Regions from separate parts of the Rhodoferax sp. SPJ4 genome, predicted to be linked through region 4. Evidence: predicted binding sites of a transcription regulator. Region 4 holds the regulator's gene; each other region holds the start of a gene.
What was found. The regulator sigma-54, encoded in region 4, starts transcription at its own class of promoters, with help from an activator protein. The targets are predictions, from matches to a motif close to TGGCANGNAANCTGCTTT.
Positions count from the first base shown of each region.

Region 1: the regulator sigma-54 is predicted to act here: its motif matches at 1,649-1,666, upstream of AC4BAR_RS12090 (ammonium transporter).
Region 2: the regulator sigma-54 is predicted to act here: its motif matches at 1,894-1,911, upstream of glnA (type I glutamate--ammonia ligase).
Region 3: the regulator sigma-54 is predicted to act here: its motif matches at 1,693-1,710, upstream of AC4BAR_RS13050 (ammonium transporter).

Region 1 covers NZ_JBYZMN010000003.1:192,954-196,569, forward strand. The annotation lists gene argC (N-acetyl-gamma-glutamyl-phosphate reductase) at 1-360, shown strand, start outside; gene AC4BAR_RS12090 (ammonium transporter) at 377-1,579, opposite strand; gene AC4BAR_RS12095 (helix-turn-helix domain-containing protein) at 1,772-2,233, opposite strand; gene AC4BAR_RS12100 (response regulator) at 2,594-3,232, shown strand; gene AC4BAR_RS12105 (TMEM165/GDT1 family protein) at 3,346-3,616, shown strand, end outside.
Region 2 covers NZ_JBYZMN010000001.1:1,106,424-1,110,039, forward strand. The annotation lists gene AC4BAR_RS05480 (EI24 domain-containing protein) at 11-916, shown strand; gene AC4BAR_RS05485 (competence/damage-inducible protein A) at 870-1,733, shown strand; gene glnA (type I glutamate--ammonia ligase) at 1,958-3,373, shown strand; gene AC4BAR_RS05495 (hypothetical protein) at 3,498-3,616, shown strand, end outside.
Region 3 covers NZ_JBYZMN010000003.1:398,950-402,565, forward strand. The annotation lists gene AC4BAR_RS13045 (hypothetical protein) at 1-230, opposite strand, end outside; gene AC4BAR_RS13050 (ammonium transporter) at 240-1,661, opposite strand; gene AC4BAR_RS13055 (sulfite exporter TauE/SafE family protein) at 2,034-2,792, shown strand; gene mrdA (penicillin-binding protein 2) at 2,800-3,616, opposite strand, start outside.
Region 4 covers NZ_JBYZMN010000003.1:20,644-24,259, reverse strand. The annotation lists gene lptB (LPS export ABC transporter ATP-binding protein) at 1-750, shown strand, start outside; gene AC4BAR_RS11235 (RNA polymerase factor sigma-54) at 890-2,410, shown strand; gene AC4BAR_RS11230 (THUMP domain-containing class I SAM-dependent RNA methyltransferase) at 2,514-3,616, shown strand, end outside.

The sequences.
Region 1 (3,616 bases), 170 kb from region 4:
ACCGGCCTGAGCCGCCGGCCGCTGTTTGTGCCCTCGGTGGGCAATTTCCGCCAGGGCATGCTGGTGCAACTGCCGCTGCACCTGGACCAATTGCCCGGCCAGCCCACAGCCGCCGCCCTGCAGCAGGCGTTGGCCGCGCATTACGCCGGCAGCCGCTGGGTGACGGTGGAGCCGGCCGCCGAGAACGGCAAGCTGGACGCCACCGCGCTGAACGACACCAACAAGATGGAATTGCGGGTGTTCGGCAACGCCGAGCACCGCCATGCGGTGTTGTTTGCCCGGCTCGACAACCTGGGCAAGGGCGCCAGCGGCGCTGCGGTGCAAAACCTGATGCTGATGCTGGGCATGGACGGCGCCTGAGGCGCCGCCGGGCCCATCACCAGTTGGCGTCGCGGTCGGCGGTGGCGCCGATGCGGTGGATGGACAGGTCGGCGCCCTCGTACTCTTCTTCCTGGGTCAGCCGCAGGCCCATGCTGAACTTCAGGAGGCCATAAATCACCGCCCCGCTGAGCAGCGCCCAGCCCACGCCCATCAGGCTGCCGATCAGCTGGGCGCTGAAGGCCACGCCGCCCAGGCCGCCCAGGGCCTTGGCACCGAAGATGCCGGCGGCCAGGCCGCCCCAGGCGCCACACAGGCCGTGCAGCGGCCACACACCCAGCACATCGTCGATCTTCCAGCGGTTCTGCGTCAGCGTGAACATCACCACGAAGATGGCGCCGGCCACCGCACCCACCACCAGCGCGCCCAGCGGGTGCATCAGGTCGGAGCCGGCACACACCGCCACCAAGCCGGCCAGCGGGCCGTTGTGCACAAAGCCCGGGTCGTTCTTGCCCAGCGCCAGCGCCACCAGCGTGCCGCCTACCATGGCCATCAGCGAGTTCACCGCCACCAGGCCGGAAATCTTGTCGATGGTCTGGGCGCTCATCACGTTGAAGCCAAACCAGCCCACCGTCAAAATCCACGCGCCCAGCGCCAAAAAGGGGATGTTGGACGGCGGGTGGGCCGAGATGGCGCCGTCCTTGCGGTAGCGGTTGCTGCGTGCGCCCAGCAGCAGCACCGCCGGCAAGGCGATCCAACCGCCCACCGCATGCACCACGATGGAGCCGGCAAAATCATGGAATTCCTCGCCGGTCAGCGCCTTGATCCAGGCCTGCACGCCGAAATGCTGGTTCCAGACGATGCCTTCAAAAAACGGATACGCCAGCCCCACGACCACCGCGGTGGCGATCAGCTGCGGCCCGAAACGGGCCCGTTCGGCAATGCCGCCCGAGATGATGGCGGGAATGGCCGCCGCAAAGGTCAGCAGAAAGAAGAACTTGACCAGCTCGTAGCCGTTCTTGGCCGCCAGCACCTCGGCGCCCACAAAGAAGCTGGTGCCATAGGCCACGCTGTAGCCCACCACAAAATAGACCACGGTGGAGACCGAAAAGTCCACCAGGATCTTGACCAGCGCATTGACCTGGTTTTTCTTGCGAACCGTGCCCAGCTCCAAAAAGGCAAACCCGGCATGCATGGCCAAGACCATGATGCCGCCCAACAAGATGAACAAGGCGTCTGAGCCCTGTTTCAGTGCATCCATGAGGCTTTACTCCGAATAATGCGCGTGTTTGGTGCGAAATTACCCAAATCAACCGCACTGCACCGAAGTTAAGCAAAAAGCGCGCCAAATTCGTGCGGATCGACGATTTCGGTGCACTTTTCCAGCAAGACGCCCGTTTTTGGTCAGAGATGAGCACCATCTTGGGCGCCCAAGGCGCCATGCGGCGCGGGCTCAGGCCTCAGGAGCCGGGGCTGGCCCGCCTTGCAGGGCCGCCAGCTTGTCGGCCGCTTGCCGCTTGCTCAGGCCCCGCACCGCCGCGATGGACTCCAGCTGGGCCGCCCTGGGTCTGGCCTTGCCGGCCTCCCATTTGTAAACCGACTGGTTGGACACGCCCAGCAGCAAGCCAAAGGCCTCGGCCGACAGGCCCAGCCGCTTGCGCTGGGCCACCAGGCGCGCCGCACTGAAGCGGCGTGAGGGCTGGGCATCGTCGGCCGGCGGGGCGGCACCAGGCCGAGGCGCCTTGCCGGCTGGCGCGCGCAGCTGCTTTTCCAAGGCGGCCAGCTGGCGTTTGAGCCCCGCCAACTCCTTGCGCTGCGACACCCCTCGCGCCTGCAAGGCCTCGGTTTCACGTCGCACCTCCTTGCGGACGATTCGCGTGATTTCTTCTTTCAGCACCGATGCAATGTTGGCCATGACACAAACTCCCTCAACGAAACCGCATTGTCACCGCTTTGAACCGCGGGTCTTGAGACCGACCGACTGGACGCTTTTACGCGGCCCATCGTGAACCTTGCCTGACGCAGCCTACACCCTAGGGCCGCTGGCTTCCAGTGGCAAGCCTGGCGACGCGTCGGCAGCAAAAGACAACACCTCGGGTCATCCCGAAGCTGACAAGGAAAATATGTAACCTAAAGGTGTCATTTGCCAGTTTATCGCTGTTGATTGCATACTTAAGCACTCTTTTTGTCCCCCGATTTCCCTTGCCAAGCGCCCTGCGGGGTCCGCACAATCGAAGCATCGCCGCCCATGGTGCATGGGGGGCACGGAGAAACGATGCAGATTCTGTTGATTGACGACCACCCGCTGTTCTCGCAGAGCCTGCAGTTCCTGTTGATGGAGCTGGATGCCACGGTGCGAGTGGCGGCCGTGGGCTCGGTGGAAGAGGCCATCCGGCATCCCGACCATGTCGACCTGGTGCTGCTGGACCTGCACCTGCCCAACACCCAGGGGCTGGAAGGCCTGATGACGCTGCGCACTCACCGCGAAGGGGTGCCGGTGGTCATCGTCTCGGGCGACGAGAGCCCGACCACCATCCAGGCGGCCATTGACGCCGGCGCCATGGGCTATGTGCCCAAGTCGTCCACGCCGCAGGTGCTGCTGGCCGCCATCCAGCTGATCCTGGCCGGCGGCATCTACCTGCCCGCCCATATGCTGCCGGGCGGCCGGGACGAAGTGGAGTCGGAGGCCGCCAGCAACGCCGCTGCCTCGGGCGGCCTGGCCATGCTGACCCGGCGCCAGCGCGAGGTGTTGATGAAGGTGGTGCAGGGCAAGCCCAACAAGGTGATTGCCCGCGAACTCAACATCGCCGAATGCACCGTCAAGTCCCATTTGTCCACCGCCTACCGCATGCTGGACGTGGACAGCCGCACCGAGGCGGTGTTCAAGACCGCCCGGCTGGGTTTCAAGGTCTGAGCTAGGGCAGGCGGCTTCAGCCGCCCTTCAGCCGCGCCGCCCGATAATCGGCTCGCCGGTTTCCCACGGCGACCGCGGTCAGCGCCGACCCTGCGCAGCTTTCTCACCCCCTCATGGAAACACTTCTGGTCTCGACCAGCGTGGTGGCCCTCGCCGAAATCGGCGACAAAACCCAGCTGCTGGCCTTCATACTCGCCGCCCGCTTCAAAAAGCCCTGGCCCATCATTGCCGGCATCCTGGTCGCCACGCTGGCCAACCACGGCCTGGCCGGCGCTCTGGGGGCCTGGATCACGGCAGCGGTCAGTCCAGAGCTGCTGCGCTGGGTGCTGGGCGCGTCTTTCCTCGGCATGGCGGTGTGGACGCTGATTCCCGACAAGATCGAGG
Region 2 (3,616 bases), on a different contig from region 4:
GCTTTGGCCCATGGCTTTGATCTTTGATTCCTTCTGGCGGGCGACGGCGTACTGCCTGCACCCCCGGGTGATCGCGCTGTCTTTCCTGCCACTGCTGCTGACCGCCGGTCTGGCGCTGGGCCTGGGCTACTTTTTCTGGGAACCGTCGACCGCCTGGGTGCGCGAAGGCCTGGACGATTCCGCGCTGCTGGGCACACTGCTCAGCTGGCTGCAGAACATGGGCCTGACCAATTTGAAAACCGTGCTGGCCCCGCTGGTGGTGATCTTCTCGGTGACGCCGGCCATCGTCGTGCTGTCGCTGCTGGTGGTGGCGGTGCTGATGACGCCCACGCTGGTCAGCATGGTGGCCGAGCGCCGCTTCCCCCTGCTGGCGCGCAAGCGCGGCGGCTCGGTGCTGGTCAGTCTGGTCTGGTCACTGGGCTCCACGCTGCTGGCGGTGGTGGCCCTGGTGGTGTCCATGCCGCTGTGGCTGGTGCCGCCACTGATTCTGATCCTGCCGCCACTGATCTGGGGCTGGCTGACCTACCGGGTAATGGCCTTTGACGCGCTGGCCGAACACGCCAGTGCCGACGAGCGGCGCGAACTGATGCGCCGCCACCGCGGGGCCCTGCTGGGCATCGGCGTGTTGACCGGCTACCTGGGCGCGGCCCCCAGCGTCATCTGGGCCTCGGGTGCGCTGTTTGCCGCCGCCTTTGTGATCCTGGTGCCGGTGGCGATTTGGATTTACACCCTGGTGTTTGCCTTTTCGTCGCTGTGGTTCTCCCACTTCTGCCTGGCCGGCCTGGACCGGCTGCGCAGCGAGCAGGCCACCGCCGTCGCTGCAACCCCTGCCACCCCCGTGGCCGAACCGCCCGCGCTGACCCATGACCGTGAGCCCACCCTCGAGCCCTTTGCCGCCGAACGCCCCCCCGCCTGAGACGACGCCGGCCATCGGCCTGGTGATCATTGGCGACGAAATCCTGTCCGGCAAGCGGGCCGACAAACACCTCGCCAAGGCCATTGAGCTGCTGGGCGAGCGTGGCCTGGCGCTGGCCTATGCCGATTACGTGGGCGACGACCCGGCCCGCATCACCGCCACGCTGGGCCGGGCTTTCGCGTCGGGCGACATCGTTTTCTCATTCGGCGGCATTGGCGCCACCCCCGACGACCACACCCGCCAGGCCGCGGCGCGGGCACTGAGCCGGCCCCTGGTGCTGCACCCGCAGGCGGCCGTGCTGATCCGTGAGCGCATGCAGGACCTGGCCCGCGAACAGGGCACGGTTTACCAGCCCGAGCACCCGGACAACCTGCACCGGCTCAACATGGGTGTGTTCCCTGAAGGCGCGGCCATCATCCCCAACCCCTACAACAAGATCCCGGGTTTCAGCTGCGCCGGTGCGGGCGGCGGCCAGGTGCATTTTGTGCCCGGCTTTCCGGTGATGGCCTGGCCCATGCTGGCCTGGGTGCTGGACACCCAGTATGCCCATCTGTTCCACCGCCAGGCGCAGCGGGAGAAGTCGGTCATCGTCATGGGTGCGATGGAGGCCACGCTGACCCCGTTGATGGAGGCCATCGAGCGCGACTTCGCCGGCGTCAAGGTCTTCAGCCTGCCCAGCGTGGCCCATCCCGAATGGGGCCGGCACATCGAGCTGGGGGTCAAGGGCGCGCCAGCGCTGCTGGACGCCGCCTATGCGGCGCTGCTTAGCGGCCTCCACCATCATGAGGCGAAGCTGGGCCCTGAGTTGGTGCGCTAGATGGCATGCACGGTCCTGGTGCGGGCCGCATAGCACCAAATTCGTGCATCATCGGCCGCAGTGGCGCCAAGACTTTTGCACCAAGCCTGCGCAGGTGGCGGGAATCCGCCGCATCTCAGGGCAAAATACGGGGCGCTGGAAAGATGACACCCACCGACCGTGGCACAAAAACTGCATCTTGAGCCTGTTCTTTTTTCAACGATGACCCCAACCAGGAGAGCTTGATGGCAAAGACCGTCGCAGACGTGATGAAGATGGTGAAAGAAAACGAAGTCAAGTTCGTTGACTTCCGTTTCACAGACACCCGTGGCAAAGAGCAGCACGTGACCGTGCCGGTGTCGCATTTCGATGAAGACAAGTTCACCTCCGGCCACGCCTTCGACGGTTCGTCGATCGCCGGCTGGAAGGGCATTGAGGCCTCGGACATGCAACTGATGCCCGACCCCAACACCGCCAACATCGACCCCTTCTTCGAAGAAACCACGCTGTTCCTGCAGTGCGATGTGGTCGAGCCCAGCGATGGCAAGGCCTATGACCGTGACCCCCGCTCGGTGGCCAAGCGCGCCGAAGCCTACCTGAAGGCCTCCGGCCTTGGCGACACCGCCTTCTTCGGTCCGGAACCCGAATTCTTCATCTTCGACGGCGTGCGCTGGAGCAACGAACCTGGCCGCGTGTTCAGCGAAATCGAGGAATACGAAGCCCCCTGGAACAGCGGCGCCAAGCTCGAAGGCGGCAACCGCGGCCACCGTCCCACCGTGAAGGGCGGCTACTTCCCCGTGCCCCCGGTCGACAGCACGCAGGACATGCGCGCCGAAATGTCGCTCATTCTGGAATCGCTGGGCATCCCGGTCGAAGTGTTCCACCACGAAGTGGCGGGCGCCGGCCAGAACGAAATCGGCACCAAGTTCTCCACGCTGGTGCAACGCGCCGACTGGACCCAGGTACTGAAGTACGTGGTGTGGAACGTGGCCAACGCCTACGGCAAGACCGCCACCTTCATGCCCAAGCCTTACGCCGGTGACAACGGCTCCGGCATGCACGTGCACCAGTCGATCTGGAAGGACGGCAAGAACCTGTTCGCCGGTGACGGCTACGCCGGCCTGAGCGATTTCGCGCTGTACTACATCGGCGGCATCATCAAGCACGCCCGCGCACTGAACGCCATCACCAACCCCGGCACCAACAGCTACAAGCGCCTGGTGCCTGGCTTCGAAGCCCCGGTGAAGCTGGCCTACTCGGCCCGCAACCGCTCGGCCTCGATCCGCATTCCGTTTGTGGCCAACCCCAAGGGCCGCCGCATCGAAGCGCGTTTCCCGGACCCATCGGCCAACCCTTACCTGTGCTTCTCGGCCCTGATGATGGCCGGTCTGGACGGCGTGGAAAACAAAATTCATCCGGGCGAAGCGGCCACCAAGGACCTGTACCACCTGCCGCCGGAAGAAGACAAGCTGGTGCCCACCGTGTGCCACAGCCTGGACCAGGCGCTCGAGTACCTCGACAAGGACCGCGCCTTCCTGACCAAGGGCGGCGTGTTCACCGACTCCATGCTGGACGCCTACATCGAGCTGAAGATGGGCGAAGTGACCCGCTTCCGCATGGCCCCGCACCCGGTCGAGTTCGACATGTACTACAGCCTGTGATCGCGCTGCGATGACAACCCAAAAGGACGGCAGCTGCCGTCCTTTTTTTTGCCCCCACATTCCCTGCCACTTTCACAGCGACGGTGGCTGACCGACAATGCATTTTTGATTTGCGGGCGAGCGAATGTCGAAAACCACCCCATTGATCATGCTGACGCTGCTGGCCCTGGCCGGCATGGGCAGCAGCCAGGCGCAAGAGCGCGTCTACCGTTGCGGCAACGAATACACCAACAACCCGTCAGC
Region 3 (3,616 bases), 380 kb from region 4:
GGCGGGCTCCGGGGCGTGGCCAGAGCGGTCATGGCCTGCTCCAGCTTGTCGGCCCAGCCCAGCAGCTCGGTGTGGCCGTCCTGGGCCGCCCTGGCGCGGGCGTAACGCACCACCTCGGCCGCGTATTCGGCGTTGGCCGCCATCCATTCGACATCGGTCACCCGGCCGGTCTTGCGACGCAGCAACACATGCAGGTGGGCGGCAATCGCCACGGTTTCGGTGGGGGTCATCGGTGCTCCTCAGGTGCCCATTCGCTCGCTGTGCACGGCAATGTCCAGGCCGGTGTCTTCGGACTCGGCATCCACCCGCAGCGGCACCAGCAGCGAGGTGATCCACAGCAGCAGCGTGGTGATGAGCAGACTGTAGCCCAGCACCGCACCCACCCCCACCGCCTGGGTCAGCAGGTCGCCGCTGACACCGCCGATGGTCTTGCTGGCCAGCAGACCGGTCAGCAGCGAGCCGACAATGCCACCGATGCCGTGCACACCGAACACGTCCAGCGAGTCGTCGGCGCCCAGCAGCCGCTTCAGGCCGGTTGCGCCCCAGTAGCAGGCGACACCGGAGACGCCGCCAATCAGCAGCGCCGATGAAGGACTGACATAACCGGCCGCCGGGGTGATGGCCACCAGGCCCGCCACCAGCCCCGAGCACAGGCCCAGCAGCGAGGGCTTGTGGCGCACCACCCATTCGCCCAGCATCCAGGCCACGGCGCCAGCAGCGGCAGCGATGTGGGTCACGGCCATCGCCAGGCCCGCCCGCCCGTCGGCCGCCACCGCCGAGCCGGCATTGAAGCCGAACCAGCCCACCCACAGCAGGCCGGCGCCGGCCATGGTCAGGCCCAGGTTGAAGGGCTCGAAGGCCTGCTGGCCAAAACCGCGTCGCCGCCCCAACACCCAGGCGCAGGCCAGGCCGCTGATGCCGGCATTGATGTGCACCACCGAGCCGCCGGCAAAGTCCAGCGCACCGCGCTGGGCCAGCCAGCCACCGGGCTCCCAGACCCAGTGGGCGATGGGCACGTAGACCACCAGCGACCACAGGCCGATGAACAAAAGCATGGCCGAGAAGCGCATGCGTTCCACCAGCGCACCGATCACCAGCGCCGCGGTGATGATGGCAAAGCTCAGCTGGAACATCGCGTAGACCGACTCGGGGATCAGGGGCGCGATGTGGCTCACCGCCACCAGGCCGGCGTCCTTGCGATAGTCCAGCCCGCCAAACCACAGCCGGCCGTTGCCGCCTATCCAGCCGTTGCCCGGCGTGAAGGCCCAGGAGTAGCCGCAAGCAAACCACAACAGGCTGACGACGGCAGCCACCGCCACCACCGAGGCCATGGTGTTGATGACGTTCTTGCGCCGCACCATGCCGCCGTAGAACAGCGCAATGCCTGGCAAGGTCATCAGCAGCACCAGCGCGGTCGAGGTCATCATCCAGGCGGTGTCGGCGGGGCGCAGCGTGTCTTCCTTCACCAGCGCGGGATGGGTGGGTGGCCCAGCAGCGTCGCCGGGCTCCGCCGCCGTGACCGATAGGGACGCTGCTGACGGGGCGCTGGCGGGCCCGGCAAGCACCGGTGCGGCGCCCTGTGCCCAGGCGGTGGCTGGCAGGGTGGCGCACAGGGCCACACCCAGGGCGATGGCCAGAACAAACGACAGGGCGCGCAGCATGACGGGTCCTTCAGGGTTGTTTTTGGCACTGTTTGCATAAGCCGTGCCACGCCTCGCCGGGGCGCAGGTGGCCTGCCGCGTGGCGGGTTTCCGCTGCTGTGCACGTTGTTGTATTTGCGCACTGAATCGGGAAACCCCGAGTGCCCCGGCATGGGGCACAGGGGTACAGTTCTGGGCATTGCAGGAGGGAGTCGTCCCGAACGCGAGGAGCCGAGGAGACACTGAACAAAACAACCACAACGGATTGATCACAAAGACGCCCGCTCGAGGTGTTTGCACAAGGCGCTGGATTTCCAGCGCCTTTTCTTTTGGGGGCGACCGTTGCGTCCGGGGCAGCCGGGACGTCCAGGACGCGGGTGCCACAATGGCCGGATGGACTTGCTGTTCGTCTGCGCCGCCTCGCTGCTGGCGGGCCTGGTGGACGCCATCGTCGGCGGTGGTGGGCTGATTCTGGTGCCCGCGCTGTTCGCCACCTACCCCGGCACCCACCCGGCGACGCTGTTCGGTTGCAACAAGGGCGCCTCGGTGTGGGGCACGGGCATGGCCACCTGGCGCTACAGCCGGCGGGTACAGCTGAACTGGTTGTCGCTGCTGCCGGCGGCGCTGGCTGGCGGGCTGGGCGCTTTTGGCGGGGCCTGGGCGGTGACCCTGGTGTCGCCCGATTTCCTGCGCAAACTGCTGCCGCTGGTGCTGCTGGCAGTGCTGGTCTACACGCTGGCCCGCAAAGACCTGGGGCAACAGCACCGGCCCCGCTACGCCGGTCGCGCCGAGGTGCTGCCGGCGGTGGCCATCGGCCTGGTGGTGGGGGCCTACGACGGCTTTTTTGGCCCGGGCACCGGCAGCTTTTTCATCTTTTTGTGGGTGCGCTGGCTGGGCTACGACTTCCTGCACGCCTCGGCCTCGGCCAAGTTGCTCAACACCGCCACCAACATCGCCGCCCTGGCCTTGTTTGCCGCCAAGGGCCACATCTGGTGGCATTTGGCGCTGGCGATGGCGGTGGCCAACGTCGTGGGCAGTCTGGTGGGCACCCAATTGGCGCTGCGGCTGGGCACCGGCTTTGTGCGCCAGGTGTTCATGGCGGTGGTCAGCGCCCTGATTCTGAAGACTGGCTGGGACGCGTTCCTGCGCTGAGGGCTTGTCAGCGCGCGGGGGCTGCTGCCGCGGCCGCACTGGCGGCGTTGGCCTTGGCGGCCGTGGGACGCTCGCCCGCCTTGCCGGCGCTGAGCCGGGCCGCGGTGTTGGTGGGGGTGGCGTTGCCGGCCGGCCAGGGCACCTCGGCCACCGGGCGGGCACTGCCCACGGGCGCGGCGGCCTGGCCTTTTTGCACCGCGGCGATGTCTTCCGTGCTGGGGTATTGCTGCAGCAACCAGTAGTCGAACACCCGGCGCGCGATGGGGGCGGCCACCTCGGCACCCCAGCCGGCGTTTTCCACCACCACCGCCAGCGCGATCTTGGGATGCTCGGCCGGCGCAAACGCCATGTAAAGGGCGTGGTCGCGCTGGTGTTCGTCGAGCTTGGATTTGTTGTACTTGTCTTTCTGGCCGATGGTCACCGCCTGGGCGGTGCCGGTTTTGCCGGCGCTCAGGTAGCCGGCCCCGGCGAACACCCGGGCCGAGGTGCCTTCCTGCGTCACGCCCACCAGCGCGCGGTGCACCACGGCCACGTTGTCGGGCTTGTAGCCCAGGTCTTCCGGCGGTGGCACCGGCACCGGCTTGCTGGTGTGGGTCACCGAGTCCTGGGTGGCCAGGATCAGGTGCGGTTTGTACTTGATGCCGTTGTTGGCCAGGATGGCGGTGGCCTGGGCCAGCTGCAGCATGGTGAAGGTGTTGTAGCCCTGGCCAATGCCCAGCGAGATGGTTTCGCCGGCGTACCACTTGCGCTGCTCGGGCCGGCGGTAGGCGTTGCGTTTCCAGTCGGTGCTGGGCAGCACGCCGCGCACCTCGCCGTGGATGTCG
Region 4 (3,616 bases):
ACAGAGGCGCCCAGCCGGCTGGAAGCCCGCGGCCTGCAAAAAGCCTACGGCAGCCGCAAGGTGGTCAAGGACGTCTCGCTGGCCGTGCAAAAAGGCGAGGTCGTGGGCCTGCTGGGGCCCAACGGCGCCGGCAAGACCACCTCGTTCTACATGATCGTGGGCCTGGTGCGGGCCGACGCCGGCGTGATCTCCATTGGCGGCCAGTCGGTCGAGCACATGCCCATCCACCGCCGTTCGCGGCTGGGCCTGAGCTATCTGCCGCAGGAAGCGTCGATCTTCCGCAAGCTCAATGTCGAAGACAACATCCGCGCGGTGCTGGAGTTGCAGCGCGACGAGGGCGGCCGGCCGCTGGGCCGCGCGGTCATCGAGCAGCGGGTGGATGCGCTGCTGCAAGACCTGCGGGTCGAGCACCTGCGCGATTCGCCGGCCCCTGCGCTGTCGGGCGGTGAGCGGCGCCGGGTCGAGATTGCCCGCGCCCTGGCCACCCAGCCGCAGTTCATCCTGCTCGACGAGCCCTTTGCCGGCATCGACCCGATCGCGGTGATCGAGATCCAGCGCATCATCGGTTTTCTGAAGTCGCGCGGCATCGGCGTGCTGATCACCGACCACAACGTGCGTGAAACCCTGGGCATCTGCGACCACGCCTACATCATCAGCGACGGTCATGTGCTGGCCCAGGGCACGCCCGCCGAGATCGTTGACAACGCCGATGTTCGCCGCGTCTACCTGGGCGAACATTTCCGCATGTGAACATGGCCCCCACGTTCGCGCACTGCGTGTCGCTCTCTGCCCCCCGAGGGGGCCGCGTTTTTCCTTGGGGCGGCCCGGCGGAAAAACCAGCGCCCCTGTTTGAGTCTTGCGGGGCATTCGCAGTCCCTTGTTCGCCTGCATGAAACAAGGCCTTTCCCTCCGTGTCTCCCAGCACCTCGCATTGACGCCGCAACTGCAGCAGTCAATCCGACTGCTGCAGCTGTCCACGCTGGAACTCAGCCAGGAGGTCGAGCAGATGCTCGACGAAAACCCCTTCCTCGACGTGGCCGACGAGACCGCGCCGCGCGAGGAGTTTGGCCTGGCCCAGGCCGATGCCCGGGCCGACGACGAGCCGTTTTCGTCATCGTCCAGCAGCACTGAGACCGAGGCGGTGGCCGATGGGGTGGGCGACGGTGAGCCAGCCCTGCCCGACAACTGGGACGGCGACGGCAGCACCGAGATCGCGCCCAACGACAGCGAGTGGGGCGGCGACGCGCCAGCCCACCAGCGGCAGGACGACGACGGCGCGATGGACGCCACCGAACTGGCCCGCCAGCAGGAGTCGCTGACCGCCTTTTTGCACCGCCAGGCCTTGTCGCTGCGCCTGAGCGAGATCGACCGCGCCGCGCTGCGTTTCCTGATCGAGTCGCTCAACGACGACGGCTACCTCGAAGACAGCCTGGACCTGCTGGCCCGCGGCCTGGCCGGCGACGATGCCGAGCAGGTCGAGGAGTTGGTGCAGCGTTTTGGCATGGCCTTGCGCCTGCTGCAAAGCCTGGAGCCGGTGGGCGTGGGTGCTCGCCACCTGGCCGAATGCCTGAGCCTGCAGCTCAAGGCCTTGCCCCCCAGCGAGGTGGTCAAGGCCGCCCAGGCCATTTGCGCCCAGCCCATGGAGCTGCTGGCGCGGCGCGATTTCAAGCGCCTGGCCCAGCTGTGCCAGCTCAGCGACGCGCTGGTGCGCCAGGGCATTGCACTGATCCAGACCCTGGAGCCCAAGCCAGGCCGGCGCTTTGTGGACGTGGAGCGCAACATCGTCGTGCCCGACGTCATCGTGGTGCAGGTGGGGCGTGGCCCCAACCCGCGTTTCCGGGCCCAGCTCAACCCCGACGTCATGCCCCGGCTGCGGGTGCACGACATCTATGCCGGTGCGCTCAAGGCCAGCCGCGGCGGCAATGCCCAGGCGCTTCAGCAGCGGCTGCAGGAAGCGCGCTGGTTCATCAAGAACATCCAGCAGCGCTTCGACACCATCCTGCGCGTCAGCAGCGCCATCGTCGAGCGGCAGAAGAACTTCTTCGTCCATGGCGAGCTGGCCATGCGGCCGCTGGTGCTGCGCGAGATCGCCGACGAGCTGGGCCTGCACGAGTCCACCATCTCGCGGGTCACCACCGCCAAGTACATGGCCACGCCTTTTGGCACCTTCGAGCTGAAGTATTTCTTCGGCTCGGCACTGGGCACCGAAACCGGCGGCAACGCGTCGAGCACCGCGGTGCGGGCGCTGATCAAGCAGTTTGTCAGCGCCGAAAACCTCAAGAAGCCGCTCAGCGACAACCAGATTTCCGAGATGCTGAAAGAGCAGGGCATTGAGTGCGCGCGCCGCACCGTGGCCAAGTACCGCGAGGCCTTGCGCATCGCGCCCGCCAACCTGCGCAAAGCACTGTGAACATGACCCCCACGCTCCCCACTGCGTGTGGTTCGCTGCCCGCCGAGGGGGCCGTGTTTCGCCCAGGGGCGGCCCGGCGGCGAAACATCCAGGCTTTTGACCAATGAACCAACTTCACCTTTTTTTGCCCTGCGCCGCTGGCGTGGAAGACCTGCTGGAGGCCGAGGTGCGGCGGCTGTGCAGCGGCCACACCGACAAGCTGCGCGGCGGCGTGCGGGTGGTGGCCTCCTGGCGCGACGCCATGCTGCTCAACCTGCACAGCCGGTTGGCCCAGCGGGTGCTGGTGCAGCTGGCGGACGGCTTTTACCGCAGCGAAAACGACCTCTATGCCATCGCCAGCGAGGTGGCCTGGGAAATCTGGTTCACGCCGCGGCAAAGCATCAAGGTGGAGATCACCGCCCAGCACAGCCCGCTGACCTCGCTGAACTTTGCCGCGCTGAAGGTCAAGGACGCGGTCTGTGACCGCTTCCGGGCCAAGAGCGGTGGCGTGCGGCCCGACGTCAACACCCAGTGGCCCGATGTGCGCATCTACACCCACCTGACCACCGACCGCTGCGCCCTCTACATCGACACCTCGGGCGAGCCGCTGTTCAAACGCGGCTGGCGCGAAGACAAGGGCGAGGCGCCGCTGAAGGAAACCCTGGCCGCCGCCATGCTGGCCGCCAGCGGCTGGGACGCCACGGTGCCGCTGTACGACCCCTGCTGCGGCAGCGGCACCATCGCCATCGAGGCCGCCACCATCGCCTGCCACCAGGCGCCTGGCCTGCTGCGCCGCTTCGCCTTCGAAAAATACCTGCCCTTCCAGGCCCATGTGTGGGACGCGCTGCGCGACCAGGCCGAGGCCGCCGTGTGCGCGCCCACCGCGCCGGTGTTTGGCAGCGACGTGGCCTTCCGCATGGTGGACTTCGCCCAGCGCAACGCCGAGCGGGCCGGTGTGGCCCACGCGGTGCAGTTGCGCGGCGGCGACGCCTTGCAGCGCATGCCGCCGGCCGAGGGCGGCGTGATGCTGCTCAACCCGCCTTATGGCGAACGCATCGCGGTGGCCGGTGTGGCCGGCAGCGGCCGCGGCCACGGTGCCGGCCGCGAGACCGCCCAGGTCGATGGCCAGCGCGATGAGGGCGACGACTTCTTTCCCCAGCTGGCCACCCACTGGAAGAAAAACTACGCCGGCTGGACCGCCTGGGTGTTGACACCCGACCTCAAGCT